Bacillus pumilus: one gene and its partner. The protein of the gene in region 1 interacts with the protein of each later gene in a pairwise test. Links are inferred from orthologs where the notes say so. Each region holds a gene or a part of one and is shown on either strand. Other genes may lie near its edges.

Evidence for each region.
Region 2: the proteins of GKC25_RS07135 (region 1) and GKC25_RS11855 interact in binary tests that used the Bacillus subtilis proteins (3 or more experiments, as listed by UniProt). The link is inferred for Bacillus pumilus from one-to-one orthologs.

Annotation. Positions count from the first base shown.
Region 1 is NZ_CP046128.1:1,434,058-1,450,387, reverse strand. What follows is about bases 8,474-11,181. They hold GKC25_RS07135 (DivIVA domain-containing protein), read right to left. Parts: upstream 10,221-11,181; coding sequence 9,726-10,220; downstream 8,474-9,725. Other genes in these bases: GKC25_RS07125 (YggT family protein), read right to left, coding at 11,077-11,181; GKC25_RS07130 (RNA-binding protein), read right to left, coding at 10,247-11,023; ileS (isoleucine--tRNA ligase), read right to left, coding at 8,474-9,370. In the rest of the region: GKC25_RS07180 (carbamoyl phosphate synthase small subunit), read right to left, coding at 1-79; GKC25_RS07175 (dihydroorotase), read right to left, coding at 76-1,362; GKC25_RS07170 (aspartate carbamoyltransferase catalytic subunit), read right to left, coding at 1,346-2,269; GKC25_RS07165 (solute carrier family 23 protein), read right to left, coding at 2,400-3,728; bifunctional pyr operon transcriptional regulator/uracil phosphoribosyltransferase PyrR, read right to left, coding at 3,884-4,426; GKC25_RS07155 (RluA family pseudouridine synthase), read right to left, coding at 4,597-5,511; lspA (signal peptidase II), read right to left, coding at 5,508-5,975; GKC25_RS07145 (TraR/DksA family transcriptional regulator), read right to left, coding at 6,070-6,444; more of ileS, read right to left, coding at 6,605-8,473; more of GKC25_RS07125, read right to left, coding at 11,182-11,358; GKC25_RS07120 (cell division protein SepF), read right to left, coding at 11,365-11,823; GKC25_RS07115 (YggS family pyridoxal phosphate-dependent enzyme), read right to left, coding at 11,825-12,514; peptidoglycan editing factor PgeF, read right to left, coding at 12,521-13,360; GKC25_RS07105 (YlmC/YmxH family sporulation protein), read right to left, coding at 13,598-13,834; GKC25_RS07100 (ABC transporter ATP-binding protein), read right to left, coding at 13,914-14,693; GKC25_RS07095 (PTS glucitol/sorbitol transporter subunit IIA), read right to left, coding at 14,821-15,177; and 2 more genes. UniProt on the Bacillus subtilis protein: May act as a pilot protein, directing MinCD to the polar septation sites or by inhibiting MinCD at the midcell site of division. Required for polar localization of the chromosome during sporulation.
Region 2 is NZ_CP046128.1:2,331,386-2,344,843, forward strand. What follows is about bases 2,645-5,563. They hold GKC25_RS11855 (post-transcriptional regulator), read right to left. Parts: upstream 4,293-5,563; coding sequence 3,996-4,292; downstream 2,645-3,995. Other genes in these bases: secDF (protein translocase subunit SecDF), read right to left, coding at 2,645-3,954; spoVB (stage V sporulation protein B), read left to right, coding at 4,408-5,563. In the rest of the region: single-stranded-DNA-specific exonuclease RecJ, read right to left, coding at 1-514; GKC25_RS11840 (LapA family protein), read right to left, coding at 596-949; GKC25_RS11845 (cation:proton antiporter regulatory subunit), read right to left, coding at 1,051-1,539; more of secDF, read right to left, coding at 1,726-2,644; more of spoVB, read left to right, coding at 5,564-5,958; GKC25_RS11865 (DUF421 domain-containing protein), read right to left, coding at 5,960-6,622; GKC25_RS11870 (TIGR04086 family membrane protein), read left to right, coding at 6,788-7,165; preprotein translocase subunit YajC, read right to left, coding at 7,215-7,481; tRNA guanosine(34) transglycosylase Tgt, read right to left, coding at 7,529-8,674; tRNA preQ1(34) S-adenosylmethionine ribosyltransferase-isomerase QueA, read right to left, coding at 8,706-9,734; GKC25_RS11890 (DUF2905 domain-containing protein), read right to left, coding at 9,769-9,969; Holliday junction branch migration DNA helicase RuvB, read right to left, coding at 9,962-10,966; Holliday junction branch migration protein RuvA, read right to left, coding at 10,978-11,583; GKC25_RS11905 (intercompartmental signaling factor BofC), read right to left, coding at 11,732-12,232; GKC25_RS11910 (serine/threonine protein kinase), read left to right, coding at 12,471-13,115; GKC25_RS11915 (hypothetical protein), read right to left, coding at 13,148-13,330. UniProt on the Bacillus subtilis protein: Required for post-transcription initiation control of the comE operon. Promotes the accumulation of its target comE mRNA to septal and polar sites.

The DNA of each region.
Region 1 (16,330 bases):
CTCCGACTGACGATTCTAAGCTGCCAAAGCCTGTTCCTTCGAATACTGTTCCGTTTTCTAGCACTAAGCGTCTCTTCATTTTACTAGTCTCCCCTCTTCATACACGACTTTCCCAGATGCAAGTGTCATGACCGGCCATCCTGATACAGTCAATTTGTCAAACGGTGTATTTTGCCCTTTTGATAAGAAGCTTTTTTTATCGATTGCCATTTCTTTGTTTAAATCAATGAGTGTGATATCAGCTGTTTGTCCTTCTTCCAGCTTTCCATATGGAAGAGAGAAGGCTTCTGCTGGCTTGATTGTCATATAATCAACGAGTTCTTTTAATGTCCATTCGCCTGTTTTGACAAATCGTGTATACAGAAGCGGGAACGCTGTTTCAAGCCCGACAATTCCAAAAGGTGCACGCTGCATCGTTTCGTTCTTTTCTTCTTCAGTATGCGGCGCATGGTCTGTTGCGATGAAATCAATCGTTCCATCTAAAAGTCCCTCGATCAGTGCCTCGCGATCCTCTTTTCCTCTGAGCGGCGGGTTCATTTTATAGTTTGTATCAAGACCAGGGATGTCCGCATCACATAACAGCAGGTGATGCGGTGACACCTCAGCTGTCACACGGATGCCTGCTTTTTTTGCATCGCGAACGACTCGCACAGATTCTTTCGTACTGATATGACATACATGATAATGGCAGTTCGCTGCTTCTGCTAAAAGAACATCTCTTGCAATATGCACCGATTCACAAATGGACGGTATACCGTTTAATTCATTTGCTTTTGAAAATTCTCCTTCATGAACGCATCCTCCGTAAATGAGCGAGTTATCTTCACAGTGTGCCACAATCGCTTGATCAAGACTTGCTGCCTTTTTCATCGCTTCGTACATCATGCCTGCTGTTTGGATGCCAACCCCGTCATCTGTGAAAGCGAAGGCGCCTGCTTCTTTTAGTGCTGCAAAGTCTGTCATCTCTTCCCCAATTTGCCTAGTTGTGATGGAGGCGTATGGCAGTACTCTGACAGAAGAGGTCTCTTCGATCCGATTCATGAGCCATTCCATTTGCTCTTTTGTATCCGGAACTGGGCGTGTATTCGGCATCGCTGCAATCGTTGTATAGCCGCCTCTTGCTGCTGCTTTAGAGCCTGTTTCAATCGTTTCCTTTTTCTCTCCACCTGGCTCTCTTAAATGTACATGCAGATCAATTAAGCCTGGTGAAACAAATAGCCCTTTAGCATCAATGACCTCTTCTCCATCTTCTCTTTCTAAGTGACCAATCGCTTGAATCACTTCTCCTTCTACCCTAATATCCTGCTGCACTTTTTCACCTGTGCTTGTTAAGATAAAACCGTTTTTAATGAGATACGACATAGACAGAATCTCTCCCTTTTTGATGTAGTCTGCTATTTTGAAAAGCTCTTTTTAATACGGCCATTCGGACATAAACGCCATTTTCCATTTGCTTGAAAATTCGTGACTGCTTTGATTCCACTAAAGAATCATCTATCTCCACACCTCTGTTTACTGGTGCTGGATGCATAATAATGGCTCGTTCTTTCATGTTGTTTGCCCTGTCTACTGTTAATCCATAAGTCGATAAGTAATCTTCACTGCCCATTTTTTCAGCATGTCGTTCATGCTGAATTCTGAGCAGCATCACCACATCAGATTGTGTGATGGCTTCATCTACCTGGACATACGTTCCGTGAGGGTTTTGCTCATCTTGGAAGGAAGCAGGCCCTGAAAAAAGGACTGTTGCTCCCAGCCTTGAGAGAACCTCAGCATTTGACCTTGCCACCCTGCTGTGTTTGATGTCTCCATGAATCGAAATCGTTAAGCCCTCAAAGCCGCCAAACTCTTCATAGATGGTCATTAGGTCAAGCAGTGATTGGGTCGGGTGCTGCCCGCAGCCATCTCCAGCATTGATGATGGGAATCCCAACCTTCCCGATCAGCTCATTGTAATATTCATCGGTGCTGTCTCTAATCACACATGCTTTCACGCCGATGGATTCGAGCGTTTTTACCGTATCGTAAAGTGTTTCGCCCTTTTGAACGGAGGTGCTTGCTGCATCTAAGCTCAGTACATTCATCCCCAGTTTCTTTTCGGCAACTTCGAAGCTAAATCGTGTTCTTGTGCTTGGTTCAAAGAAGAGGTTTGCTACAAATTCTCCCGCTAAGCCAAGTTCTTGCTTCCCCTTTTTGAGAGCCGCTGCTTCTTCAATCAGCTGTAAAATCTCTTCTTTAGACAAGCTGCTCATTGTCGATAGATCATTCATTTTTTCTTCCCCCTCTAGTTTTTCATCACTTTCAGGTTCAAAAAAACCCTAAGCCTCGGCAGCTTAGGGTTCTCCAAAAGAAGCAGCGGCACTTTCGTGCATTCTGCTCATTTTAGAACCCTTGTCAGCCTCACTGGACTTCTTTTAAAAGGTTTTCTGTATTCGATTCATTTGACTCGTCATCCTCCGCTTTTTGCTGTGGCAGGATCAGGTTTAACAGGACACCCGTGATGGCAGCAAGTGCCATTCCAGATAGAGTGAGGTTGATTTGTTTCACCTCAATGAATGCCCCGCCAATTCCGATGACTAAGATGACTGATGCGATAATGAGATTACGCTTTTCTTCAAAATTCACTTTATGATCAATCAGGATTCTCAGACCGCTTGAGGCAATGATCCCAAAGAGCAGGAACGAAACGCCTCCCATGACCGCGGACGGCACTGTACTGATTAATGCTGAAATTTTTCCGACAAAGCCGAAGCAGATCGCAAAGACTGCTGCTCCGCCGATGACGAAGATACTGAACACTCTTGTGATGGCAAGGACCCCGATGTTCTCTCCATACGTTGTTGTTGGCGGTCCGCCAATGAGTGAAGCGAAGATCGTCGCTGCACTGTCTCCTAAAATGGAGCGGTGAAGACCAGGTTTTTTAATAAAATCTTGCCCTACAACTTTACTTAACACCACTTGGTGGCCGATGTGCTCAGACATTGTCACAAAGGCAACCGGCACCATCACTGTGAGAATGCTTAAAGTCACAGCAGGTGTGTAGTCGACAAATGGTACGACGAAGTCTGGTACAGCAAACCATTTCGCGTCAATGACCGGCTGGAAGTTCACAATGCCTTGTGTTAAAGCAAAGAGATAGCCGCTGATAATTCCGATTAATACTGGGATCAAGCTTAGGAATCCTCTTAGGAAGATCATGCTGATAATCGTGACAGCCAGTGTGAAGCCGGCGACCATTAGGTGCTTAAGGCTGTAAACAAGCTCGGTTGCATTCGGATCAACATACATCGCCATGTTGACAGCTGTTCCAGCGAGTCCGAGTCCGATGACCATAATGACTGGCCCTACGACGACCGGCGGCAGAAGTTTCATCAGCCAGCCTGTGCCGAGCCATTTAATAAATAGTGCAATGAGTGCATAAGCGACACCCGCCATGAAGGCACCAACCATTGCGGCTCCAGGGCCGCCTGTTGCTTTGACATTCAGTATGGGGGCGATAAAGGCAAAGGACGATCCAAGATACGCCGGAATTTGTCCTCTTGTGATGATTAAGTAAACAATGGTTCCAACACCACTTGAGATGAGCGCGACGGCCGGACTCATATCAATGATTTTTGGTACAAGAATGGTCGCGCCAAACATGGCAAACAAATGCTGAAGGCTAAGTGACAGCCATGTGAACGGTTTTGGGATATCTCGAATGCCTAAATTGGCTTTTTGCTGACTCATGATTTTCCTCCTAGATGTGTCCTTTTTCATTAAAAAAGCCTCTTTGCGAGTATGCGCAAAGAGGCCTAGAAAAACCGTACACGCAACTTAAGCCGTGTGCTCGGTGTCTCTGTTATTGCCCTCTTTGCAAACTCTCTGGAATGCATTTAAAAAGGTTATTTTTCATATATAGCGACAAGGTCGTTTTGATCTACTTCATTCAGCTGAACCATGACGGTCTCTGCTTTTGATGTCGGAATGTTCTTCCCGATATAATCCGCTCGAATCGGAAGCTCCCGGTGTCCCCGGTCAACGAGAACAGCAAGCTGAATGGAAGATGGTCTTCCTACATCCACAAGGGCATCCATGGCCGCTCTGACGGTTCTGCCTGTAAACAGGACATCGTCAACGACGATCAGTGTTTTGTCATTAATGTCAGCTGGGATGTCTGCACCCTTTACAAGCGGGTCTTGGTTGTCTGTCTTTTTTGTCAGGTCATCACGGTACAGCGTAATATCAAGTTCACCCACTGTGACTGGATTTCCTTCAATTTGCTCGATGCGCTCTGCAAGGCGCTTTGCAAGATGAATGCCTCTTGTCTTGATCCCCGCAAGGATGACATCTTTCATCCCTTTATTGCGCTCAATCATTTCATGTGCAATTCGGGTAAGCGCTCGTCTGATCGCTTGTTCATCAAGAATGACTGCTTTTTGTTCCATCTTTTACACCTCTTTTTGACAAATAAAAAGCCCCTTCTGCAAAGGGCAGAGAGGGGCGTTCATTTGTGCATACACGTGCACAAATTGATCCGTTATCCTTCTCAGCCTCTCTGGACTGTTTTAAAGAATCTTCATTTCTTCGTTTATTATTTCAAAAAAAGAACTGCCTGTCAATCGTTATTTCTTAATGAATCGATAAAAGCTTGCATATCAGCAGGAATCGGTGCTGTGAACTCGATATATTCTCCTGTTCTAGGATGATCAAATCCTAGAACACCTGCATGAAGCAGCTGTCCATTAAAATCGACTGTCTTTCTCGGTCCATATTTCGGATCTCCTGCAAGCGGATAGCCGATATATTTCATATGAACACGAATTTGGTGTGTTCTTCCTGTTTCAAGACGGCACTCCACAACCGTGAAGTCCTGAAAGCGTTCAATCACATCAAAGTGAGTGACTGCTTGTTTTGCACTTTCTTTTGTAACCGTCATGCTTTGGCGGTCTTTTTTGTCTCTGCCAATTGGGGCATCAATTGTGCCTGTATCATGCTGGATAATGCCATGGACAACGGCCGTATATTTTCTTGTGACGGTCTTAGCCACGAGCTGATTGACGAGTGATTCATGCGCCATATCGTTTTTCGCGACCATTAACAGTCCAGACGTGTCTTTATCAATTCGGTGGACAATTCCAGGACGCATCACACCATTAATGCCTGATAAGTCCGTGCAATGTGCCATCAGGCCATTTACAAGTGTTCCAGAGACGTGACCTGGCGCTGGATGAACAACCATTCCTCGTGGTTTATTCACCACTAGCACATCTGCATCCTCATAATAAATATCAAGATCCATTGGTTCTGCTTCTACATCTAGTACTTCTGGGTCTGGAATCTCGACTTTAATCTGATCTCCAGCTTGTACTTTGTAATTGGCTTTCACTTGTTTCCCGTTTACTTCGATCAGCCCATCCTTTACCCACTGCTGGACTTGGGTTCTTGACCATTCTGGTTCTGTCGTGCTTAGAAATTTATCAAGCCGTTCACTCGTTTGTTCTTCTGAAACGGCAATATTTACTTGATTCATGTAGTTGACTCCTTCGTTTTCTTTCCATCTAACAGCATTTGAATGAAGAGCAGAATAACCCCTACACATAGAGAAGAATCTGCAATATTAAAGATTGGGTAGTGATAATTCCCAAAGACGAAATGAGCAAAATCTACCACTTCCTGACGGAAAACGCGGTCGATAAAGTTTCCAATTGCTCCGCCAAGCATTAAGGCCAGTGCTACTCCAAGCAGCTTGTCCTTTTGCCCATGCTTTTGCAAATAATAAACAATTCCCGCAATAACAACGAGTGTGATCACATAGAAAAACCACATTTGTCCTTGGAGAATTCCCCATGCGGCTCCTGAATTTCGGTGAGACGTGATATAAAAGAAGCCATCAATCACTGGATAAGAATCTCCGAGCATCATATTTTTGACAATGAGCCATTTTGTTAATTGATCTAAACAAATCATCACGAATGCGATTATGTAATAGAACACACACGTTCCTCCATCTTCATACTTTGGTCTTTAAGCATTTTATCAAGAAAACAGGAAGGAGTAAAGAAACTTTAGTTGACAGACAAAAACCTCCCTACATGTGGAAGGCTTCAAAATGAGAATCATCTGATTCATGAGGATAAGGAGTGAATGCTTTTTTCTCGTATTGCTTATGATATAGAAAGTCGTCAGCCGTGCGGGCGGTAGGAAGAATACTCATTTGTTCAAGCGGAATGGCATCACCTGTCGCCTCACATATACCATAGGTTCCCTGCTCAATTTTTGCAATAGCGAGAGACACATCTTGCAGCTCTTCTTTGATGTGATAAAGAAGCGTGGTCGTTTGGACCTCGTTCATTGAGACATGCTCAGCGGGTGAACGAAATGATGCGTATTCAAACAGTTTAGATTGCAGCTCTTCTTTCATTTGAAGGAGTTCCGTGTAAATCGTCTCTAGATCGCCATTCATGTCGCTATTTCAACTCCTGCCCTGTCGTGATAATCATATTGTTGCCCCGGCTGTCCACTTTAAAGCCATAAGATTTTTCCTTTCGTTCTAAACGCTGTCATTTTCTCAAAAAAGAAAACGCCCCGCATATGGCGGGGCGCTAGTTGGTCATATCACACTGTTAATTCTGGTAATATTTTTCCACGATTTCAGCATTTTTCAGTGACAATGTTGGGTATTTCGGATTTGCACCAACATCTTTTGAAATAATGCGGGAACGTTCGCACAGTTCTCCTTCTGCTTTTTGAACCAGAATCCGTCCTGATGTGTATTCAGGCGCTGAAGCGTCAGCATTTTGCTCATCTTCTACCGTTAATTCTGAGATGATAAAGAGCTGCTTCACATCTTCTTTGATAGATTCAAGAAGATTTTTCACTTCATCTGTCGCATAAAGGGTCACACTTGCTTCAAGTGAACGTCCGATGACTTTCTCATTACGCGCAATTTCGAGCGCTTTTAGAACATCGTCACGCACTTCCATAAAGCGGTCAAACTTCACTTCTGTCGCTTCCGCTTGAGGAACAGTCACACCTTCTGGCATATCTGTTAACTGAACACTTGGCTCTTCAACAAAGCTTAAGTGGCTCCATAATTCATCTGCTGTATGCGGAAGAATTGGTGCAGTCAGCTTCACTAATGCCATTAATGTTTCGTAGAAGACCGTTTGCATGCTGCGGCGGTCTGGATGATCTGCATGCTCAATGTACACGACATCCTTTGCAAAATCGAGATAGAAAGAGCTTAGCTCAATCGTACAGAAATTGTGAATCGCATGATATACGACCGCAAATTCGTAATCATCATAGGCCTTTTTCACTTTATCAATCAATTTGTTTAATTTGATCAAGATATATTGATCCACTTCGCGAAGCTCTTCTACCGGCACCGCATTGACTGCTGGGTTAAAGTCAAATAGGTTTCCATGCAGGAATCGGAACGTGTTACGGATTTTACGATAGACCTCTGCTACTTGTTTCAAGATATCATCAGACACTGGGTGATCGGCTTGATAGTTGACAGAAGATACCCAAAGTCTAAGAATCTCCGCCCCAAGCTGCTTCGCTACCTTTGTTGGGTCAATCGTATTGCCTAATGATTTACTCATCTTGCGTCCTTCTTTATCAAGCGTAAAGCCGTGGCTTAGAACACCTTTATACGGTGCTTTTCCAGTGACAGCAACTGCTGTTGATAAGGAAGAGTTAAACCAGCCGCGATATTGGTCAGAGCCTTCAAGGTAAAGGTCTGCCGGACGGACAAGGTCATCTCTTTCTTCTAAAACGGCCTGGTGAGAAGAACCGGAATCAAACCATACATCCATGATGTCCTGCTCTTTTGTGAATTCACCGTTCGGGCTTCCTGGATGTGTAAAGCCTTCTGGCAATAGTTCTTTCGCTTCTTTTTCAAACCAAATATTAGAGCCATGTTCTCTAAATAATTGAGAGACATGCTGAATCGTTTCATCTGTGATGATCGGCTCGCCATTTTCCGCATAAAAGACCGGAATTGGAACGCCCCATACACGCTGTCTTGAAATGCACCAGTCGCCTCTGTCTCGCACCATGTTGAATAGGCGTGTTTCGCCCCATGCTGGAACCCATTTCGTTTCTTTAATATTGTCTAATAGCGCTTCTCTGAAATCCTTAATCGATGCAAACCACTGAGCTGTCGCACGATAAATGGTTGGTTTTTTCGTTCTCCAGTCATGCGGGTAAGAGTGCGTGATAAAGTCGAGCTTTTTCAGTGCGCCTTTTGCTTCAAGCTGTTCTGTGATCGCTTTATTGGCATCCTCGTAGAATAATCCTTCAAAACCAGGCGCTTCTTCTGTCATCACACCTTTTTCGTCTACTGGACATAGCACATCAAGACCGTATTTCATACTGACAATAAAGTCATCTTCCCCGTGACCTGGAGCTGTGTGAACACAGCCTGTTCCTGCATCCGTTGTCACGTGGTCGCCAAGCATGACAAGAGAATCTCTGCCGTAGATCGGATGCTCTGCAACGATGGTATCTAATTCTTTTCCTTTTAATGTTTTCACGACTTCATACTCTTCAAAGCCAAGTGTTTTTGCCACTTGTTCAACTAGCTCAGATGCGACAACATATCGCTCAGCACCCACTTGAAGAACGCTGTACTCTAGGTTTGGATGAACACAAATCCCAAGGTTTGCAGGAAGTGTCCAAGGGGTTGTTGTCCAGATGATGAATTGTTCGCCGTTTTCAAGTACGCCTTTGCCATCTTTCACTTTAAATGAAACGTAAATGGATGGTGAACGTTTGTCTTTATATTCAATTTCCGCTTCAGCAAGTGCTGACTCACTTGAAGGAGACCAGTTAACAGGCTTTAGTCCTTTGTAAATATAGCCTCTCTTCGCCATTTCACCAAAGACAAGAATTTGCTGCGCTTCGTACTCAGGCTTTAAGGTTACATATGGATTGTCCCAGTCTGCTCTTACGCCTAATCGCTTAAACTGATTGCGCTGACCTTCGATTTGCTTCCAAGCATACTCTTCACATAGTTTGCGGAATTCAGCTGTCGACATTTCTTTACGTTTGACTTTTTTATTTTTAGTAAGAGCCGTTTCAATTGGTAAGCCGTGTGTATCCCAGCCCGGTACGTACGGTGCGTGGAACCCATTCATTGATTTAAAACGGACAATAAAATCTTTTAGGATTTTATTGAGTGCGTGCCCCATATGAATGTCACCATTCGCATATGGAGGTCCATCATGCAAAATAAAGGTCGGGCGTCCTTTTGTCCGCTCTAAAACCATTTGATAGATGTCTTTTTCTGCCCACTCCTCTTGGATTTCAGGCTCTTTGTTCGGCAAGTTCCCTCTCATTGGGAATTCTGTTTTCGGCATTAATAAGGTGTCTTTGTAGTTCATACCCATTCCTCCATATGCAAATTCTGATTAAAAAACAATAAAAAAAGCCCTCTCATCCCATAAGGGACGAGAAGGCTTGTCTCGCGGTACCACCCTTTTAGACAGCGCTATGAAACAGCCGCTTATCCACTCTAAAATCGTAACGTGATCAGACGCCTTTTCTTACTCATTCATTTCAGAAAAGGAACTAAAGGGGTGATCTCATTGCAGCGTCTCGTAATGTCAGGCTTCCACCATCCCTGATTCGCTTTATTACGCATATGACAACTGCGAGTGTCCCTTTCAAACGTTTATCTCTTGTTAATTTATGATGGTATTATATGCAACATGTGCACGTCATGTCAAGATGACGCGCTTATTCTTTTTCGTCAAAGACAGCGTCAACTTCATATTCCAGTAAATGATCCCAATCGTCATTTTTTAGAAGATCAAGCTGAGCTTCGATGAGCATTTGGAAGCGAGTTCTAAAGACCTTCGACTGTTTCTTCAGCTCTTCGATTTCCATCGCAATCTTTCTTGATTTTGATAGCGCTTCGTTGATAATACGATCTGCATTTTTCTCTGCTTCACGAATAATCAATTTCGCTTCTTTATCAGAATGACGTTTGACGTCTTCTGCTGCTTCCTGCGCCACAAGAATTGATTTGTTTAATGTCTCTTCAATTGTCGCAAAATGACCAAGTCTTTCGTCAAGTTCGTTTACTTTTTCTTCAAGTTCGTTCTTTTTGCGAAGCACGATTTCGTAATCTTTACGTACTTGGCTTAAAAACTCGTTTACTTCATCTTCATCATAGCCGCGAAAGCTTTTTGTGAACGTTTTATTATGAATATCATTAGGTGTTAATGGCAACCTCGCCACCTCCAGATTCAAGTTCGTTATGTCAGAAGCTCAAATGTTACTTTAAATTTATCTTTTTTGGTCTTCCCATCAATCGTTTTCAAGCTAAATCGGCCAAATCCCCGTACAGAGAGCTGATCGCCTTCGCCGATTGTAAAGGAAGGGTCCTCAGTGACTTTCCAATTAACTTTGACAAGCCCATTTTTGACCAAAAGCTGTGCCTTTTGCCGAGACTGACGGCTGATTGCAGCACATACCGCATCAAGCCGCAGTGAAGAAATAGTATCTTCTTTGATGTCAGTCTTGCTCATAACCGGTTTTAAATCTGCCTGCGTGATTTCCTCTAATGAAACGGAGGCTCTGCCGACATGCGTCAGCTGCGCCCGCACAAAATCAGCGACATCACTTGTACAAATAAACTGCACATCTTCCTCTGAAAATAACAGATCTCCGAATTTTTGACGCTTCAAGCCTGTCCCAATCAGTGAGCCGAGAAGCTTCGGGTGTTCTAAGGAAATAAACTTTTTCGCATAATTCACCTGAAAATAAGACAGCTCAACATCCTGAGTAGCCGGTTCTAAATATTCAGGATAAATGAGAGCTCTTTTGCGCTCCGCTCCTTCATACCCGCCAAAAAACATGATCCCAAGCTCATCAGCATGCTGGATGACGGACTCGGTAATAAACTGCTCACGCGGATCAAGAAAGTCTGTTAATTTCATTCGATACTGGTCGAGTGCGATTTTTTTCCAGCCTAACACTTGGTCGACAAATGGCTGTTCGTCTTTTCTAAAATGTTGATAAATATCGCTCATATTGTTCCCCTCTTATGTAAAAGAGCCTGGCAGCGCCAAGCCCGGCAGCCTGTCTACATGAAGCGTACAATCATATTGTAAAGACCAGTTAGTCCATATGATGATGCAAAACGAATCACAAGCAATGCCACAATTGGCGAGATGTCAATCATGCCAATTGGCGGAATAATTTTACGAAATGGTTCTAAATACGGTTCGCAAATATTTGTCAGAAAACGCCCAATCGATGTTTCTCTTGCAGATGGCACCCATGACATAAAGATGTAAATAATAATCGCGAATGAGTAAATCGTTAATACAGTCTGTAAAAGCTGGAAAATGTAATATAAAATCACTTTGATTTACCACCTCTGAGGTTCTTCCTCTGTCAAAAGTTCTGATATTGTGCCAGATACATCCACATTATCAGGTGTGCAGAGGAATATATTCGAGCCAATGCGCTGGATGTCTCCACCGATTGCATAAACAGTTCCGCTTAAGAAGTCAATGATTCGCTTTGCTTGATCGTGCTGAATGCGCTGCAAATTCACGACGACTGCACGTCTGTTTTTAATATGGTCTGCAATCTCTTGCGCTTCTGCATAAACACGCGGCTCACTTAACACCACTTTAGAGGATTTCTGCAAGCTTTGCAAGCTGACGACATTTTGTTTTCCAGTCTGCGGACGCTCTTGAAATGCCGCTTTGTCCTTCGTTCCTTTTTCTTCTTGGACTGGTTCTCTTTCTTCATCAATATATTCGTACTCATACTCTTCATCGTCGAGAGTGAAAAAGCTTTTAAACTTATTTTTTATGCTCATGTCACGCACCTCCTGTTTCATTTCCAACAAGTGAAGAGCCAATCCGAACGAATGTCGCACCTTCTTCAATTGCGATTTCAAAATCATTTGACATGCCCATCGATAAATGCTGACAAGGTGCATTTACTTGGTTAAGATGTTTTACTTCTTCTTGAAGATTTTTTAATGTTTTAAAGCAGTTTCGTATCACAGTGTGATCATCTGTAAATGGAGCCATCGTCATCAGTCCAGCAATTTCAATCTTTTTGAAATCAGCGAGCTGCTTCACAAATGGAATCACGTCTTCACTTTGTAAGCCGTGTTTTGACTCCTCCAGCGATGTGTTTACCTGTACAAAACAGCGAACCGTGTGATCCGCTCTTTTTTCAATTTCATTCGCAAGAGACATCCTGTCGAGCGAATGTAAGTAGTCAATTGTTTGAATGACAGATTTTACTTTTCGTGTTTGTAAACTGCCGATGAAGTGCCAGCTAATGCTTTCATCGGTTATGGCCGCTTGTTTTTCAAGTAACCCTTGGTCACGATTTTCTCCAAAGTGCAAAATTCCTGCTTCCTTGGCTTCTTGTGCTCGCTCAATCGAGACATACTTTGTGACAGCGACGACCGATACATCCACTGGGTTCCGGCCGGCTCTTTTACATGCTTCGTTTATTTGTTCATTTATTTGTCTGAGATTCTCTCGTACATTCAATTGCACTTATGCCTCCTTAAACCCGACAAAAGACATCATACGTCCTGTTTTCCCTTGATCACGGCGGTGTGAGAAGAAAAGCTGATCACTGCAGCTTGTGCACATCGAACTGACATGTATGTTTTCTTCTTTCATCCCTGCATGAAGCAATACGTTTTTGTTTAATGTTTTCAAGTCTAATTTATATTGTCCCTGTGAAATCTCGGAATACACATCCTCTGTTGAAAAGGGAAGCTGTTTCACTTGATCCATGACCACGTCATCGACTATGTAGCAGCAGCTGCCAATGGATGGTCCAATGACGACTTGTATTTGATCGGTCTTGGCACCTTCTTGGTTGACCCATAGATCTACCATCTTTGCACCAATTTGCTTGACGGTTCCTTTCCATCCGGCATGGGCTGTTCCGATGAGTCCATTTTGCGGAGCTAGAAAATAAAGCGGAACACAATCGGCGAAACAAAGAGCGAGCATCATGTTCGGTTCAGACGTATATAAACCGTCTGTTCCAGGCAGTGCCTCATGATAATGAAGACTTCCTCTTCCTCTTTGCTCCTTGGTGACTTTCTTGATGCGGTCATCGTGTGTTTGGTCTGCAAACACCCAATCAGAGAGCGGCACAGCAGTAGCATCTGCTATGACTTGACGATTCATTTGGACACTAGAAGCATCATCTCCTACATGGAGTCCAGTGTTCAATGATTGATATGGAGAAAGGCTGAAGCCGCCATTTTTTGTCGTAAATCCGGCCAATACCTCTTTACCAGAACATGTCATGTTCGTCCAATCATGAATGGTCATTGCATAAGGTGATTTCTGCTGAAAGGGGTCATATTTGTGTGTCAAAGCTGCCCTCCCACCTTTCATTCATCTCTCTTTATTTCGCTCCTATTTTACCACAAGACATGCGTAGACAGTTAGTGGGATTCATTAAATATTACACTCAAATGTGCCCTTTCTACAGGTTTTTTTTCAAATTGATATGAAAACGTAATCTTTTTACCCGAAAAAGACATTGTTTGCTAAGAATGGAGAGCTTATTTTAAGGATCATTGAATAATTCATTGAGGAGTTATACGAATTTTAAGAAGACAATCGGACAAGTATCACATCTTCGCCAATTTTTACTATATTTCGCCACGGCACAATCATTTCCTCTTCTTTTCCGAAAAATCCCATCATTTTACCTGTGCCGCCGATAATGATCGCTTGTATTTTACCGCTCGTGACATTAATATCAATGTCCCCAATGGTGCCTAGTTTTTTTCCGCTCGACACATCGACGACATCCTTGATTTGGAATTCAGAAATACTGATCATCTGTCCTTCCCCGCCTTTCGTTTTCTACTATAATATGTATGATGGAAAAGCAGGGATACAGACCAATAGTTTCTTTCATCTACAATTTACTTAAGTGAGGACGGCCATTTCTCCACATCACATCTACCGGACATTCAAAGAAGGAAGAAAGCAAATCGCTTGTCATCATCTCTTTTGTTTCTCCTTGATCAAAAACAGTCCCATCTTTTAATAATAAGGTGTGCTGAAAAACAGGCAAAATCTCTTCTGCATGATGGGTCGTATAAAGTAAAGTAGGCGCATCAGGCTTTGAAGCAATGAATGAGATGGTCTCCAGCACCTGTTCTCTTGCTAAAAAATCAAGACCCGTCACAGGCTCATCTAAAATCAAGAGCTTGGGATCATTCATTAAAGCCCTCGCAATCAGGACTTTTTGCTTTTCTCCTTGTGAGAGTGTTTCATATGTCCGGTTCGCATATTTGAATGAACCAAATGCTTTTAATAGATCAATGGCTTTCTCTCTTATCTCATCTGTCGGGGTTTCATAAAGCCCGATCGAAGCAAATGCTCCGCTGAGAACTATTTCAAATGCATTGTCGTCTCTGTGCAGTTTCTTTTCAAGTCCCGCAGAAATGAGGCCAATTTTCTTCCTGAGCTTTTCGCCAAGCGCCTCCTTGCCAAAGACATGTCCCAGCACGGTCATCTCACCTGACGTGGGGAAGTAATATGAGCAGAGCATATTTAATAAAGCGGTTTTTCCCGCACCATTTAAACCGTAAAGCACCCAGTGCTCCTCTTTGTTCACCTGCCAGTCAACAGATTGCAGCAGCCATTTCCCATTTCGTTTTAAAGAAACATCCTTCAATTCAAGTGACACCATCATTTCCCCCTGAGTAAAAATTCTGAATAAACAAATAATGAATGTTTACAGCATATCGCAATTGCTCTTTCTGGTAAACCTCACATAAGAAAAGCTGCTCCTTTTACGGAACAGCTTTTCTTTATCGTTACGAAATTTCAATTCGTACGCCTTCTTTTATATCAGGAAACTTGTGCGGAGATGCAAAGACAGCTCCCGGTAATACATCATCAAACGGCTCTTGGAAGTAGATCGAAATATGGCCGAGCTCTTTAAAGTTGTCATTTGCTTTATTGCCGAGGGCTGTGATCGTGTACGTTTGATCGCCCACTTGAATGGTACCGCCCAGCTTCAGCGGCTCTTCTTCTAAATGTTCGAACTCATGAATGACGGACATATCTCTTAATTCCTGCGGCGCTGCGGGTCCAAATAAAACAATCAGCTTATCTTCTTTAAATTGCGGGACTAAGATCCCGATTTCTTTTACGACAGATTGTGTTACCATGTATCTCGATTCCTCCTTTAATACGTTTAATACATACCGAAGCTGGCAACGTATGCGATCACAACAGATAGAACCCCTGTAATGAGACGGCTATACAAAACAGCTGGTACCCCATATTGTACCGTTTCCGGCTTCGCTTCACCAAGTGACAGCCCAACTGGAATGAAATCACACCCTACTTGACCGTTGATGGCAAATAGTGCAGGGAGTGCAAATTGAGGCGGGATATTCCCTAGTGCAATTTGACTACCAATGAGAACACCGATGACTTGTGCAATGACTGCTCCAGGTCCTAAGACAGGCGATAGGAACGGCAATGTACAGACCACGACGAGCAGTAAGAGCCCCCATATAGATCCTGCCAGTGGCGATAGAAAATGAGCAATCAAGTCACCGATTTTTGTATAATTGATAATTCCAATTAACATACTGACAAATGCCATGAATGGAATAATGTTTTTCAAAAGCATATCAACGGAATCACGGCCAGCCTGATAGAACGTACCGGTGACTTTCCCGATTCCTCTTGAGAATCTCATGAGGAAATTACCTTTTTCCTGACGCTCGATATTTTCCTCTTTCAGTTTTGAATAGGTTTCTTTGAAATTCTCTTTGTCAATCGGCTCACTGTTTTCTTGACCTTCTACTTTCGCCTCACCATCAGATGCTTCCGCAAAGGAAATATCCTTTTCTGTTACGCCTGATACGAAGATATCCTCTGTAATATGTTTTGCAAGCGGTCCAGAAGGAGAGGAAGCCAAAACGTCTACAGTTGGAATGCGCTTCATTGGATACAGTCCGATTCGCGCGGTTCCACCGCAGTCAATGACAACACACATCATTTCATCTTCTGGTATCGAGTTTTTAAAGCCGTCACATGCTTCTGTCCCTGTCATTTCTGCAATTTTACGAGCAACTGGGTGAATGCCTCCCCCTGTAATGGAAACAACCTTTCTTCTTTTACCAGTCGGTTCAAGCTCTAAGCCTTTTCCCCATCCGCCAGCACCTTTTGCAACAAATACTTTGTGGTTTGTCATGTCTAACCCTCCCCTATTGTGAATTCGCTTTCATTTTTCCTGCCAAGTATTTTGTAATCCATTCAGTAATAATACCGCGAAGTAAAATGACGACGATCCCGACTAAGAAGTAACGA
Region 2 (13,458 bases), 890 kb from region 1 along the record:
GTTCATGGTGATCTGTAATGATCAGGTCTAACCCTATTTCTTTTGCAATACGTGCTTCATTTACAGCTGCAATGCCTGTATCGACCGTGATGACAAGCGATGCGCCTTGCTCTTTGATATATCGGAAAGCCTGTTCATTAGGCCCGTAGCCTTCTTTAAATCGATCTGGAATATAAAAGTCTACTTTCGCAGACCGCTCTTTTAATGTATGTAAAAGCACAGACGTACTTGTCACACCATCCGCATCATAGTCTCCGAAGATCACAATCGATTCCTGCTCTTCGATCGCTTTATTGATGCGCTCTACTGCTTCTTTCATTCCTTTTAATAGAAATGGATCATGAAATTCGGCTTTTTGATCAAATAAAAAAGACCTCGCTTCTTCTACTTCTTCGAGTCCTCTTTTTACAAGAAGCGATGCAGTCAGCGCTGAAATATTCAGATTTTCAGAGAGTGATTTCACTTTTTCTTCGCTTGGATGTTCATATTCCCAGCGCATTTTGGATAATAACATAAATTCACCCCTCAACCACACTATTATACTAGAGTGGCCTGAGGGGTTTCAATTTTTATTTTATGAAATTGTGCTGGAAGATTATTTTTCCTTCCGGTCAAATGATGCTGGCTGTTCTTTTAAAGGCGTCACATTCGGTTTCTTTTGAACGTCTTTGTCGATCTTTTTATTCGAAACAGCAGATGCAGGTGCGGCTGCACGCTCAGCTTTTAAAGCCTTTAGTTCACGTTTTAGTTTCACAATTTGGAAAATCCCTGCGAAAGCCACAATGAGTCCGCCCATGAGCACAGAACCAATAATGACAAGAATCAGCGGCCATTCAGCCGTTCCAAATAAGTAGTCAACTTGCACTGGCCGCACATTGATCACGGCAAATACTGAGACAATTAATACGAAAATAAATGCGAATATGATGGTCCATTGTTGTTTGTTCATCTACATATCCCCCAAGCTTTTTCTTTTATTCTTCCCTTTTCCTTGTCCTTTTTAAACACAGAAAGAAAAGAGCGGAAGAAAATCTATCAGCATGGGCATGATTAGCTGCTGAGTTTTTCTTTAATGAGGTTCTTTATTTCTTGTCTTTCTCCAGAAATAACAAGGGTATCCCCTTCTTCAATGACCGTATCAGGTCCTGGATTTAAAATCTTCTCATGTGATTTTCTCACGATAGCGATGACTGTTACTTGATCATTTTGGCGGACATTGAGGTCTCCGATTGTCTGCTGAACAGCTGGTGCATTCTTTTCAATCTTAAACCATTCAATCATCAGTTCATCAATGGCTACCTCTACAGTTTCAAGCGCTTTCGGCTTATATACCATGCCGCCTAAAATAGCTGCAATTTGTCTTGCTTCTTCATCGTTTAGCAAAATACCAGAAATAGATTCTTCATGGTCGTCCTCTTGAAAATGATACATTTCTCTTCTGCCGTCATCGTGTGTAATGATGGCAAGCTTCTCATTATTTCTTGTGATCATTTCGGCTTTGTGACCGATACCTGGCAGTTCAGTTTCCCGAACCTTCATAACAGCCCCTCCAATGAATAAAGCCAAATGCCTCAAACGGACACTTGCTTTCTATACTGATCTAAACGTATGTCATTATAGCAAAAGACCATTTCAAGATCAATGAAACCCGAAATGTTTTTTCGAATCGACTGCTGATCCGGAGAAACTACAGAAAAAGACTGCCAATTAGGCAGTCTCGCTACATTAAATATCTTGCTCAGTATCAATCTTCGCCGGTTTTTTCATCTCACGGCCTTTCCACATGAGCCAAATTTGCGCTGCGATATATAGAGATGAGTACACCCCTGTTAACAGACCGACAAGTAAGGCGATGGAGAAGTTTGTAATAGATGCTGATCCAAAGATAAGCAGTGCGATCACAACGACAAGTACGGTTAATACCGTGTTGACAGATCGCGTAAAGGTTTGCTGTAAACTCAAGTTCACAATGTACGAAAGATCTTCAATGGTTTTTGGTTTGCGTTTCTTCATTTGTTCACGAACCCTGTCAAAGGTGACGATCGTGTCGTTGATCGAATATCCGATGACTGTGAGAATCGCCGCAATGAAGGTGACGTCCACCTCTAAACGCGTAATACTAAAGAAGGCCACGATAAAGAACGCATCATATAGTAGTGAGATAATCGCTGCAATTGCCATTTTATATTCAAAACGAATGGATACATATAAAATGATCCCGATTGAAGCAATGATGACAGCATATAATGCATTTCGGGCAAGTTCTTTTCCAACAGTCGGAGACACTGTACTTACGTTCGGCTCCGTTCCGTATTTATCTTTGAAGTAATCTTTCACTTCAGCAATCTTTTCTTTGTTCGGCACACCGACAAATCTCGCTGCTGCCTGATTTTCTTTTTGACCCGATAACACGACACTGTCTGTCTCAAGGTCCAGTTTTTTAAAGTCTTGCTCGATTTGTTCAGTTGACAGCTTGTGATCACTTTGGATATCAATTCTAGTTCCACTTGTAAAGTCAATTCCGGCATTCAGCTTGAAGATGGAAAGAACGATGATTCCCGCAATGGTGATAGTAGCTGAGAAAATCATAAATCCTTTACGTTTGCTGACGAAATCCCACTTATCAAATGGCGTTTTCGGCTCGGTATTTTCTGTTGTTTCGTGAATGTTCATAATGTCTTTTTGACGAACACCAAACCAGCTTTTTCTCCGGTCAAGATAGCGGCTTTCAACAAGAAGACCAAGAAGGAATCTTGATAGGAAGACAGCTGTGATAAAGCTTGTTAAAATCGAGAGGATGAGCATCGTTGCAAATCCTTTTACAGAGCTTGTCCCGAAGAAGAACAGCACGCCGCCGGCAATGATACTTGTTAAGTTTGCATCAAAGATGGTCGCAAATGATCGGCGGTTCCCTGATCTAAAAGCAGAACGGACAGATTTGCCGAGCTTGAGTTCTTCTTTGATCCGCTCATAAGTAATAATGTTGGCATCAACAGCCATCCCTACCCCTAGAATCAGTGCCGCAATTCCAGGCAGAGTCATGACTGCACCCATCCAGTCAAACACTTGAAGCGTAATGTAAATATAAGCTGAAAGTGTGATGACAGCAATAAGACCAGGTAATCGGTAATAAAGCAGCATGAATAAGAAGATAAATGCGATTCCTACAATTCCTGCGAACACCGTTTCGTTCAGTGCTTGTTCACCAAACTGTGCACTCACAGATGTTGAATATTTTTCTGTTAATTTCACTGGCAATGCCCCAGCATTTAAAATACTTGCAAGGTCCTTTGCCTCTTGGACAGTAAATTTCCCTTCAATTTGCACGTCACTGCTATTAATTTCTTGGTTCACATTCGGCGCAGAGACATACTTGTGGTTTGATTTTGAGACTTCTTTTTTGAAGGAATCTCCTTTGTGGTAATCAAGCCAAATGACAAGCTGGTTATTCGGCGCCATCGCCGCTACTTTTCTTGTGACGTCACCAAATTTTTTCGCATCCTTTAGTTTAACCGTCACAATTGGCTCATTCGTTTGACTGAATGTTTGTTTTGCACTGTTTTCGACCAAGTCAGCCCCGTTTAGGAGTTCTTTATCATTCGTATCTCTGAAGGATAGCTGTGCTTCAGTCGAAAGAATCTCCCTAGCTCTGTTTTGATCTTTTACTCCCGCAAGTTGCACGCGGATACGATTGTTGCCTTCAATCGAGATGTTCGGTTCACTTACACCTAGCACATTGGCTCTTCGGTTTAAAGCCTCCACTGTACTGACGAGGACACTATTTGTAATCTTGTCCTCTTTTTTCACTGGATGTACATCATACAGGACTTCAAATCCACCCTGCAAATCCAGCCCTAGCGTCATATCTTTCGCAACAGGCTTTGTTAGTAAGCCTACGCCAGTTCCGATTAACAGAACCACTAAGAAAAACGCAAGAATGCGCCCTTTTTTCATTATGTATTTCCTCCTTAAACACCTGAATCCATTAAGATGGCTTATTTCAACAGTTCATCTAGCATATTCTTGCCATCTTCACTGTCCAAAAAAGCAGACGTTTTAAACGACTGAACGGTTGCATAGTTCATAAATTCGCCAATTTTCACAGATAAAATATCTGCAACCATTTCATGAATCGGATACTCTTGTTTTTTCTTCCACTTCTTATTCTCTAAGTATGACCATAATTCCTCTAAATCTACATCTTTATAGCCCAAAACGATGAATTCTTCAAGCTTACTGAACAGAAAAGGCTTTAAATGGTCTTTGTAAATTGCAGCCGGATGTTGTGTCAATGGGATGCTCCCCCTTTTCAGTTTTTATCGAGAGACTTGTCATGCTTGGACGATATACACGCATATCTTATTGTATATGATTCTATGTCGTTTGAGAAGGCAGGTGATCTTTGATTTGACGAAGCAAACGTTTTTAAAGGGCACGATTATTTTAATTTTAGCAGGTTTTATCACGAGAATATTGGGTTTTGTCAATCGGATTGTGATTGCAAGGTTCATTGGCGAAGAAGGAGTCGGGCTTTATATGATGGCTGCCCCTACCTTTTTTCTCGCTGTGACGCTGACACAATTTGGACTGCCTGTCGCTATTAGCAAGCTTGTCGCAGAAGCAGAAGCCCGGGGTGACAAACAGAAAACTAAACGTATTCTAGTCATGTCCCTTGCGATAACAGGGACACTCAGCCTGATATTCACGCCGCTCTTTTTATGGTTTGCACCCATCATGGCAGAAAATATGCTGACAGATCCTAGAACGGTCTATCCACTGCTTGCCATTACTCCCGTTGTCCCAGTCATCGCCATTTCCAGTGTGCTGAGAGGATATTTTCAAGGCAGACAGCAAATGAGCCCGCTTGCCATATCTCAAGTACTGGAACAGGTCGCAAGAATTTCTCTAGTGGCAGTATGTACAACAGCTTTCCTTCCTTATGGGATTGAATACGCGGCAGCTGGTGCGATGATTTCATCTGTCATTGGAGAGATGATTTCACTTGCATATTTACTGATTGCCTTTCGTTATAAAAAGACCATTCGTATTCGAAAACGATTTTTTAAGGCGATTCATGACGGTAAGGACACGTTTAAGCAGCTGATGAGTATTGCCCTGCCAACAACAGGCAGCCGTTTCATCGGGAATATTTCGTGGTTTTTAGAGCCGATAGTTGTCGCGCAAAGTCTTGCTATTGCTGGATATGCGGCTGTAGAAGCGACAAGGCAGTATGGGGAGTTGACTGGTCTTGCGCTGACCCTTTTGACACTGCCTAGCTTTATTACGTACTCTCTATCCACTGCATTGGTCCCGGCGATCAGTGAAGGAATGGAGCAGAACAAACGCAAAACGGTCGAATACCGCCTGAAGCAGGCGATGCGTCTTTGTCTACTCAGCGGAGGCATTTCCTGTATTATTCTTTTCGTTTATGCAGAAGATTTAACGCTCTTTATGTATGGTTCATCGCATGCGGCTATCTATGTGAAATTCATGGCCCCATTTTTTCTATTATATTATTTTCAAGGGCCGCTTCAAGCTGTCCTGCAAGCACTCAATTTAGCTGGTGCGGCGATGACGAATAGTCTGATAGGTGCTGTTGTGAAAACAGGGATGATTTTTGTCCTTGCTTCACAGCCGGGCTTTGGCATTATGGGGGCAGCACTCGCGATATTAATCGGCATCGTCCTCGTCACGCTGCTTCATGCGGCAACTGTCGGTAAAGTACTGCCTATCCATTTACCAATGAAGGAATATGGGATATGCGTTCTTGTGATCATCGGCACCGGGGCTGTCAGCCTTTGGCTGAAGTCTCAAGTAAACGGGCTCTTTTCTGCCCCTATTGAGCTTGTGATGCTGATCTTTGTTACGTGTATGCTATATGTCATTCTATTAATCTGTCTAGGGCTAGTGAAGCGTGAAGAGCTTCGCCGCATCCCATTCATTGGGAAACTGCTTTAGCTCATCTCTTCTTGATCACTTCATCTTTCAAATCAATATAAAATGTCTTTTGATTAAAGCTGCAGTAGGAAATCTGATCAATTTCATGATAGCCCCTTTTGGCAAGCTCATCTTTCAGCCACTGTTCATTTTGATTAATTTGCTTCAGATGATCGTGCTGTACAACACCATCTGCAATAAGTGGCAGCTCAAGCGCTCCGTGTGTGTGCTTGTTTTCTTTTTCAACGACCGCAAGCTTTCCGGATGGCTCTAAAATGGCGTAAGAGACGTCCTGAATGCTATCGATGTTGTTTTCTCTTAATTGAATAAGCAGGTCATCAAAATTGTATCGCTGTTTTCTCATCGCACCCTCGTCGATTTTCCCATTGATGATGAGCAGGGTCGGTTTGCCGTCTAGAAAGCGCCGGACACCTTGGAATTTCAATGAAAGGTAGGCGAGTGTGATTTGAATGAAGGTTAACAGCAGGATCGGCCATACCGTATGTAACATGTGATCTTCGACTTCTTCTATGGCGAGAACTGCAATTTCTGCGATCATCATAAAAATGACAAGATCTAAAATACTCAATTCGCCAATTTCTCTCTTGCCCATTAACCGAAAAATAAACCAAACAAGAAAATATAAAATGATTGTTCTCATGGAGATAATCAAGATGTCCTGCATGTGATGTAAACCCTCCTTCTCCACCATAGCTTGTGTCAAAACACTTTATTTATGTAGAAAAGAAAGCCTCTGTTTTTATCGTGAGAAACATGTCTATTTTTTCTTCACGGTGAATACATTTTAGTAAAAGACAAGCTTCGGTCAATTGGAGAGGAGACGAATCACATGCAGGAAACGAAACAAATCGGAAAAGGGATTTTATCCGGCTTAATGGCCATTTTTATCGTGATGATTGTCACAAGCTTACTTGTATCGCTCATGCTTACCTTCACAAGTATGCAGGAATCATCGTTTAAATGGATGATTATGATTTTGTCCTTTGTGGCACTTTTATTAGGAGGGATCATTTCTGGAGGAAAAGCAAAGGAGCGCGGCTGGCTCATTGGCGCGATCACTTCTATGATCTTTTCTCTCACTGTATTCTTATTTCAATATTTAGGGTTTGGAGAAACCTTTTCACCAGAGCAGTTTATCTATCATGGGGCATTTCTAGGGATTTGTATGCTGGGCGGAATGATTGGCGTCAATCTTCGAGGCAAATAAAAAAAGAGCGGATCATATCGCTCTTTTTTTATGGCTATGTATTGGAGGATTAACCTTTGTCAGCTAATTCTCTAATAGCACGTCGATCGAAAGTTAAACGGTTGTTCTCGCTAGTTTTGATGACCACTTTTGATTCATCAATGTAGTCGATTTCACCGTGTAAACCACCGATTGTGACGATTTTATCGCCTTTTGATAAAGATTGCTGCATCTGACGCACAGCTTTTTGTTGCTTTTGCTGTGGACGGATTAACAAGAAGTAAAGCACAGCAAACATGACAACAATCATAATGATTGAACCCATACCACCATCCATTCTATTTCACCCCTTTCTAAAGCATTATAAAGCCTTTCGTTTATGCGTTAAAAGTTTTTCGCATTCGGTTTGTTAAAGCCATAACGCTCAAAAAACTCTTCTTTAAAATCACCTAAACGATCCTCACGGATAGCTTCTCTCACTTGCTCCATTAATTTTAACAGAAAATGAAGATTATGATAAGTTGTTAATCGAATTCCGAACGTTTCATTTGTTCGGATTAAATGTCTAATATAGGCGCGTGTGTAGTTTTTACATGTGTAGCAGTCACAATTTTCATCGATTGGTCTGAAATCACGCTCATATTTTGCATTTTTCACAACAAGACGTCCTTCGCTTGTCATCAAGGTGCCGTTTCTTGCAATTCGCGTCGGCAATACGCAGTCAAACATATCTACACCGCGAATGGCACCGTCAATTAAGGAATCTGGTGAGCCGACACCCATTAAGTACCTTGGCTTGTCTGCCGGTAACAATGGCGTTGTGAACTCCAGTACACGGTTCATCACATCTTTTGGTTCACCAACAGATAAGCCTCCGATGGCGTAGCCTGGGAAATCAAGTGAAACCAGATCTTTTGCACTTTGTTTCCGAAGCTCTTCGTATTCTCCGCCTTGGACAATTCCAAACAGCCCTTGGTCCTCTGGACGCTGGTGCGCTTCTAGACAGCGCTCTGCCCATCTGCTTGTCCGCTCCACAGAACGTTTCATGTAGTCGTACTCTGCTGGATATGGCGGACATTCATCAAATGCCATCATAATATCAGAGCCAAGCGCATTTTGGATGTCCATGGCCTTTTCAGGAGAAAGGAACAGCTTGTCTCCGTTTAAGTGATTACGGAAGTGGACGCCTTCTTCTTCAATTTTTCTAAATTCACTCAAAGAGAATACTTGGAATCCGCCTGAATCGGTCAGAATCGCTCGATCCCAGTTCATAAATTTGTGCAGCCCGCCTGCTTCTTTCACAATGTCATGACCCGGACGGAGCCATAGGTGGTACGTATTGCTTAAGATGATGCCTGCATCCATTGCCTTTAGTTCTTCAGGTGCCATCGTTTTGACTGTAGCCAGTGTACCTACCGGCATAAATACAGGTGTTTCAAAGGAGCCGTGCGGTGTATGAACGCGTCCTAGTCGTGCACCTGTTTGTTTGCATGTTTTAATGAACTCATAACGTATCGGTAATTGCGACAAAAATGAGCCCTCCTGTCTTTGTTGTATGATGTTATTGAATCAGCATGGCATCGCCAAAGCTGAAGAATCGGTATTCCTCTTTTACAGCCTCATTGTACGCTTTTAGTACATGCTCTCGTCCAGCTAATGCGCTGACAAGCATGATTAACGAGGATTTTGGCAGATGGAAATTCGTGATCATGCCATCAATGGCCTTGAATGTATAGCCTGGGTAAATAAAGATTGACGTCCAGCCGCTTGACGCTTTGAATTCGCCGTCATGCGCACTTGCAATGGTTTCGAGCGTTCTCGTTGACGTTGTCCCAACTGAAATAATCCGTCCGCCTTCCTTGCGAACGCGATTGAGCTCTTCAGCTGTTTCTTCATTCATTTCGTAAAACTCTGCGTGCATTTCGTGTTCTTCAATACGTTCTGCACTGACCGGACGAAAAGTACCAAGCCCCACGTGCAGTGTAATGAAAGCTATATGCACACCTTTTGCTTTCAGCGCATCCAGCAGCTCGTTTGTAAAGTGAAGACCAGCAGTTGGAGCAGCAGCGGAGCCAACCTCTTTTGAATACACCGTTTGATAGCGTTCACGATCGTCAAGCTGCTCTTTAATATAAGGAGGCAGCGGCATCTCACCGAGGGATTCAAGTACTTCATAAAAAATGCCTGTATACTGAAACTTAACTTTTCTTCCGCCATGTTCCATCTCTTCTGTACATACCGCTTGAAGCCGTCCATCACCAAATGTGATAACCGTTCCTTTTTTCACCCGTTTGGCTGGTTTTACAAGTGTTTCCCAGTTGTCTCCCTCCTCTTGTTTTAATAGAAGAAGTTCAACTTTTGCACCTGTATCCTCTTTCATTCCAAACAAACGTGCAGGCAGAACGCGTGTATTGTTTAAAACGAGACAATCACCCGTTTGAAAATAATCGGTGATTTGTGAGAATGTATCATGTGTCATCGCACCCGTTTGTTTGTTTAAGACCATCAGTCTTGATGCATCTCGTTTTTCAAGCGGCACTTGTGCAATCAATCTTTCTGGTAAATCAAAATCAAATAGTTCTAGCTTCATTTCCTTCACCTATTCTGTAGTTAACTAGTTAACGTTATTTCATCCGTCCAAAGATATTAAGTAATATGGTTAGCACAATGCTAATGGCAATGCATGTTATCACAGGAAAAAAGAACGTCACATTTCCTTTTTTCACAAAAATATCACCTGGAAGCTTACCAACCAATTGAAATACTAATCCTGCGGCAAAAAGGACACCGCCTAAAATCATCAATATTTTAGGGAATTCAGTCACGAATCGGAACCTCCATTTGAAAATGTTCATACGCTTCTCTTGTGACGACCCGTCCTCTTGGTGTTCTTTGCAGGAAACCAATTTGCAGTAAATACGGTTCGTACACATCTTCAATCGTATGTGATTCTTCTCCAATTGTCGCTGAGATTGTATCAAGCCCAACAGGACCGCCTCTAAATTTTTCGATCATACTTAAAAGCAGCTTATGGTCTATATGATCCAGGCCAAGCCTGTCGACTTGAAGGCGCTCAAGGGCATCTTCCGCAATGTCCTTGGTAATCGCATGATTCCCAAGCACCTGCGCAAAATCTCTTACTCTTCTGAGCAGACGATTGGCAACCCTTGGCGTGCCCCGGGAACGTCTTGCGATCTCTTCGGCTGAGCGAAGATCGATCCCAATCTCAAACAGCTCGGCTGTTCTTGCCACAATGTGAGCCAAATCTCTTTGCTCATAGTATTCCAATCTTGCATGTACCCCAAACCTGTCACGAAGCGGTGCTGTTAAAAGCCCTACACGGGTCGTGGCACCTACAAGTGTAAATGGCGGTAAATCAAGCCGTACAGAGCGCGCTGTATCTCCTTTGCCAATGACGATATCTAAACAAAAATCCTCCATTGCCGGATAAAGCACTTCCTCAATTGAGCGCTGCAAGCGATGAATTTCATCTATAAACAACACATCACCTGGCTCAAGAGAAGTTAAGATTGCCGCCAAATCGCCAGGACGTTCAATCGCTGGTCCAGATGTTGTACGCAGCTGAACATTCATTTCATTGGCGATAATCGACGCAAGCGTTGTTTTCCCGAGTCCAGGCGGTCCATATAAAAGGACGTGATCGAGTGTTTCCTGCCTCATGCGGGCAGCTTCAATAAACACACTGAGGTTATCTTTTACTTTTTGCTGACCGATATATTGGCTAAGTGTCTGTGGCCGCAGACTTTGCTCAATGGCTGATTCATGGTTGTCTGCTTCAGTTGAGACGAGCCGTTCATCCATGAGACATCACCCTATTTCAACATTTTTTGTAAAGCTTTTTTCACATATTGATCGGTTGTGAGATTCTTTTCTTCTTTTAATAATGGAAGAACCTTTTTAATTTCACGATCACCGTATCCAAGAACATGTAAGGCTTCAAGCGCTTCGTCTAATGCCGTTTGCTGCGTTTCGACCTGAATATGGTCCTCGTGATTAAATAGGTTGCCAATCATTTCCGGTACGACATCGGCTAGCTTTCCTTTTAGATCGAGAATGATTTGGCGAGCTGTCTTTTTGCCAACACCAGGGAACTTAATCAGGAACGCTTCATCTTCACGTTCTATCGCTGAAATGACAGCGCCAGGATCACCGGAAGCAAGAATCGCTAGAGCCCCCTTCGGCCCAATCCCCGTGACATTTAACAGTTTTGTGAACAGCGCTTTTTCTTCTCGCGTTTGAAATCCATATAACGAAAAAGCGTCTTCCTTTATGTAATGATACGTATAAATCGTTTCTTGTTTGTTTACTTGATAGATAAACGGGTTTGGGGTATAGACTTGATATCCCACTCCGCCGTTTTCAATGACAACATATTGCGGGCACACATAATCAATGGTCCCTTTTACAAACTCTATCACCGTTTTCACCTCTTTGACTGTTCTTCATTGTAACATAAATCGAGAAGAAAACCGCAATAAAAGTTAACATACGTTCGCTCAATGCATTTTTACGATGAAACCACGAAAAACAGCTTGCGGCCTTCACACCAGCAAGCTGTTACACGCTTTAAAACGATATTTCATTTCGGTAAGGCTTCATGACTTCAAGCACATGCTCAAATTCATCCTTTGTTCGAAAAGGAATGCCTTGCTCAAGCTGCTCCTCCACATGACTTTCTAAACGGGACGTATCAATTTGAAAAAAGAGATGAATAGGCTCCGCCCAGCCGTCAGGCCTTCCATGAAACGTAGAAATCACACCGTCCTCTGATAACCCGATATATCCATTTGCTTTACTTAATGGAGAGATATCATCAATTTGCTTTCTAAAAAGCGCAAAATCCTCTCTCTGTTCTACTAGCGTCCAGCCTTTATACTGTGCCCAGAATGTGTCTTTGTCTTCTAATGATGCCCGGTGTCTTTCAATACTCACATCTCCGTCTAGATAGACTTTTTCAAGCTGCACGGTGATAGAGTTTGACTGCTTTTGCAAGTGTTCTTTTCCTTCCATATCCGCAGCGAAAAAAAGCACACTTGTCATGATAAGTCCTGTAACGAAACATTTCATCTTCACTTTCACTATTTACACCTCTTTAGAACATGAGATCGATGCATGACATATGTAGTTTGACCCATTTTTCTAAACATTAACCAAATCGATGAATGAATATATGGGAAGAGTCTTTCGTTGTATCCTTCATTCGTAAATGGTATGTTTTATACAATCCATTGCTTTATCGAATGACTCGTTTTTTTCATCATTCGTTTTTCAGCCGCATAAACTGAAACCAAAGAAGGTGAAGTCAATGTCAGATGTTAAAAGATTAGCCGAATCGATTCAGTATCATGAAGATAAACGTCTTCATAAGCTTGCCTTTAAACCGGCAGAGCTTGAACTGTGCGGCAAAGGAAGAAGTGCCTATGTCTTTTCATACAAAAAAGACGGCAAGAAAATGGCACTAAAAGTCTTTTTCCCTTCTTATCAACATATTGCCCGCAAAGAAGCCGCCATTTATGAAAAACTTTCTGGTTCGTCTTACTACCCTGAGATTTATGAATCTGGGGATCAGTATATTTTAATGGAATATATTAAAGGCTACACATTCTATGAATGCCTCACAAAGGGGATTCCTATTAAAAAACAAATGATTGAACAAGTCGATGATGCGCTAGAAGAAGCACGTGAGAAAGGATTGAATCCTTCTGATATCCATCTGCGGAATCTGATCTTAACAAAGGAAGGCCAGGTCAGGGTCATCGACGTAGCCCGTTTCACACAAACAAAAGCATGCCACCAATGGAATGATTTAAAAGCCGCTTACGCTTATTATCAAAAACCTTTTTTCCCTAAAAAAGCACCGCGTCTATGGCTTGAAGTGATTGCTTATTTGTATAAAAAGAACTGGCTGTCCCGCGGTCAGCTTAATAATCGAAATGATTTTTCTGCATAATGAAAGCCGCTCAGAGAGAGCGGCTTTCTGTTTTAATCTGTTTCTACGTGGATGCTATTCACATTTAATAAATTAATGATTTCATTATTCAGCTTAAACCAATGATTGGCTTCTTCAATTTTCTTATACACATCATAGGTAGCTGGGCGTTTTAGCTCGAAATCAAGCACTTCCCCATTGTTCATATGAAATGTTACCTTAAATACTTTCATCATAAGATCACCTTCCACTCTTTCTTGTTAGCTGGCCAAATAGATCGGCTCTTTTCATTCATTCTCTATTCAACTCGTTTCCCCTCCTTCTTTCCTTTCAAACACAAGAAGTTTAAATTTTGTTTAAATTC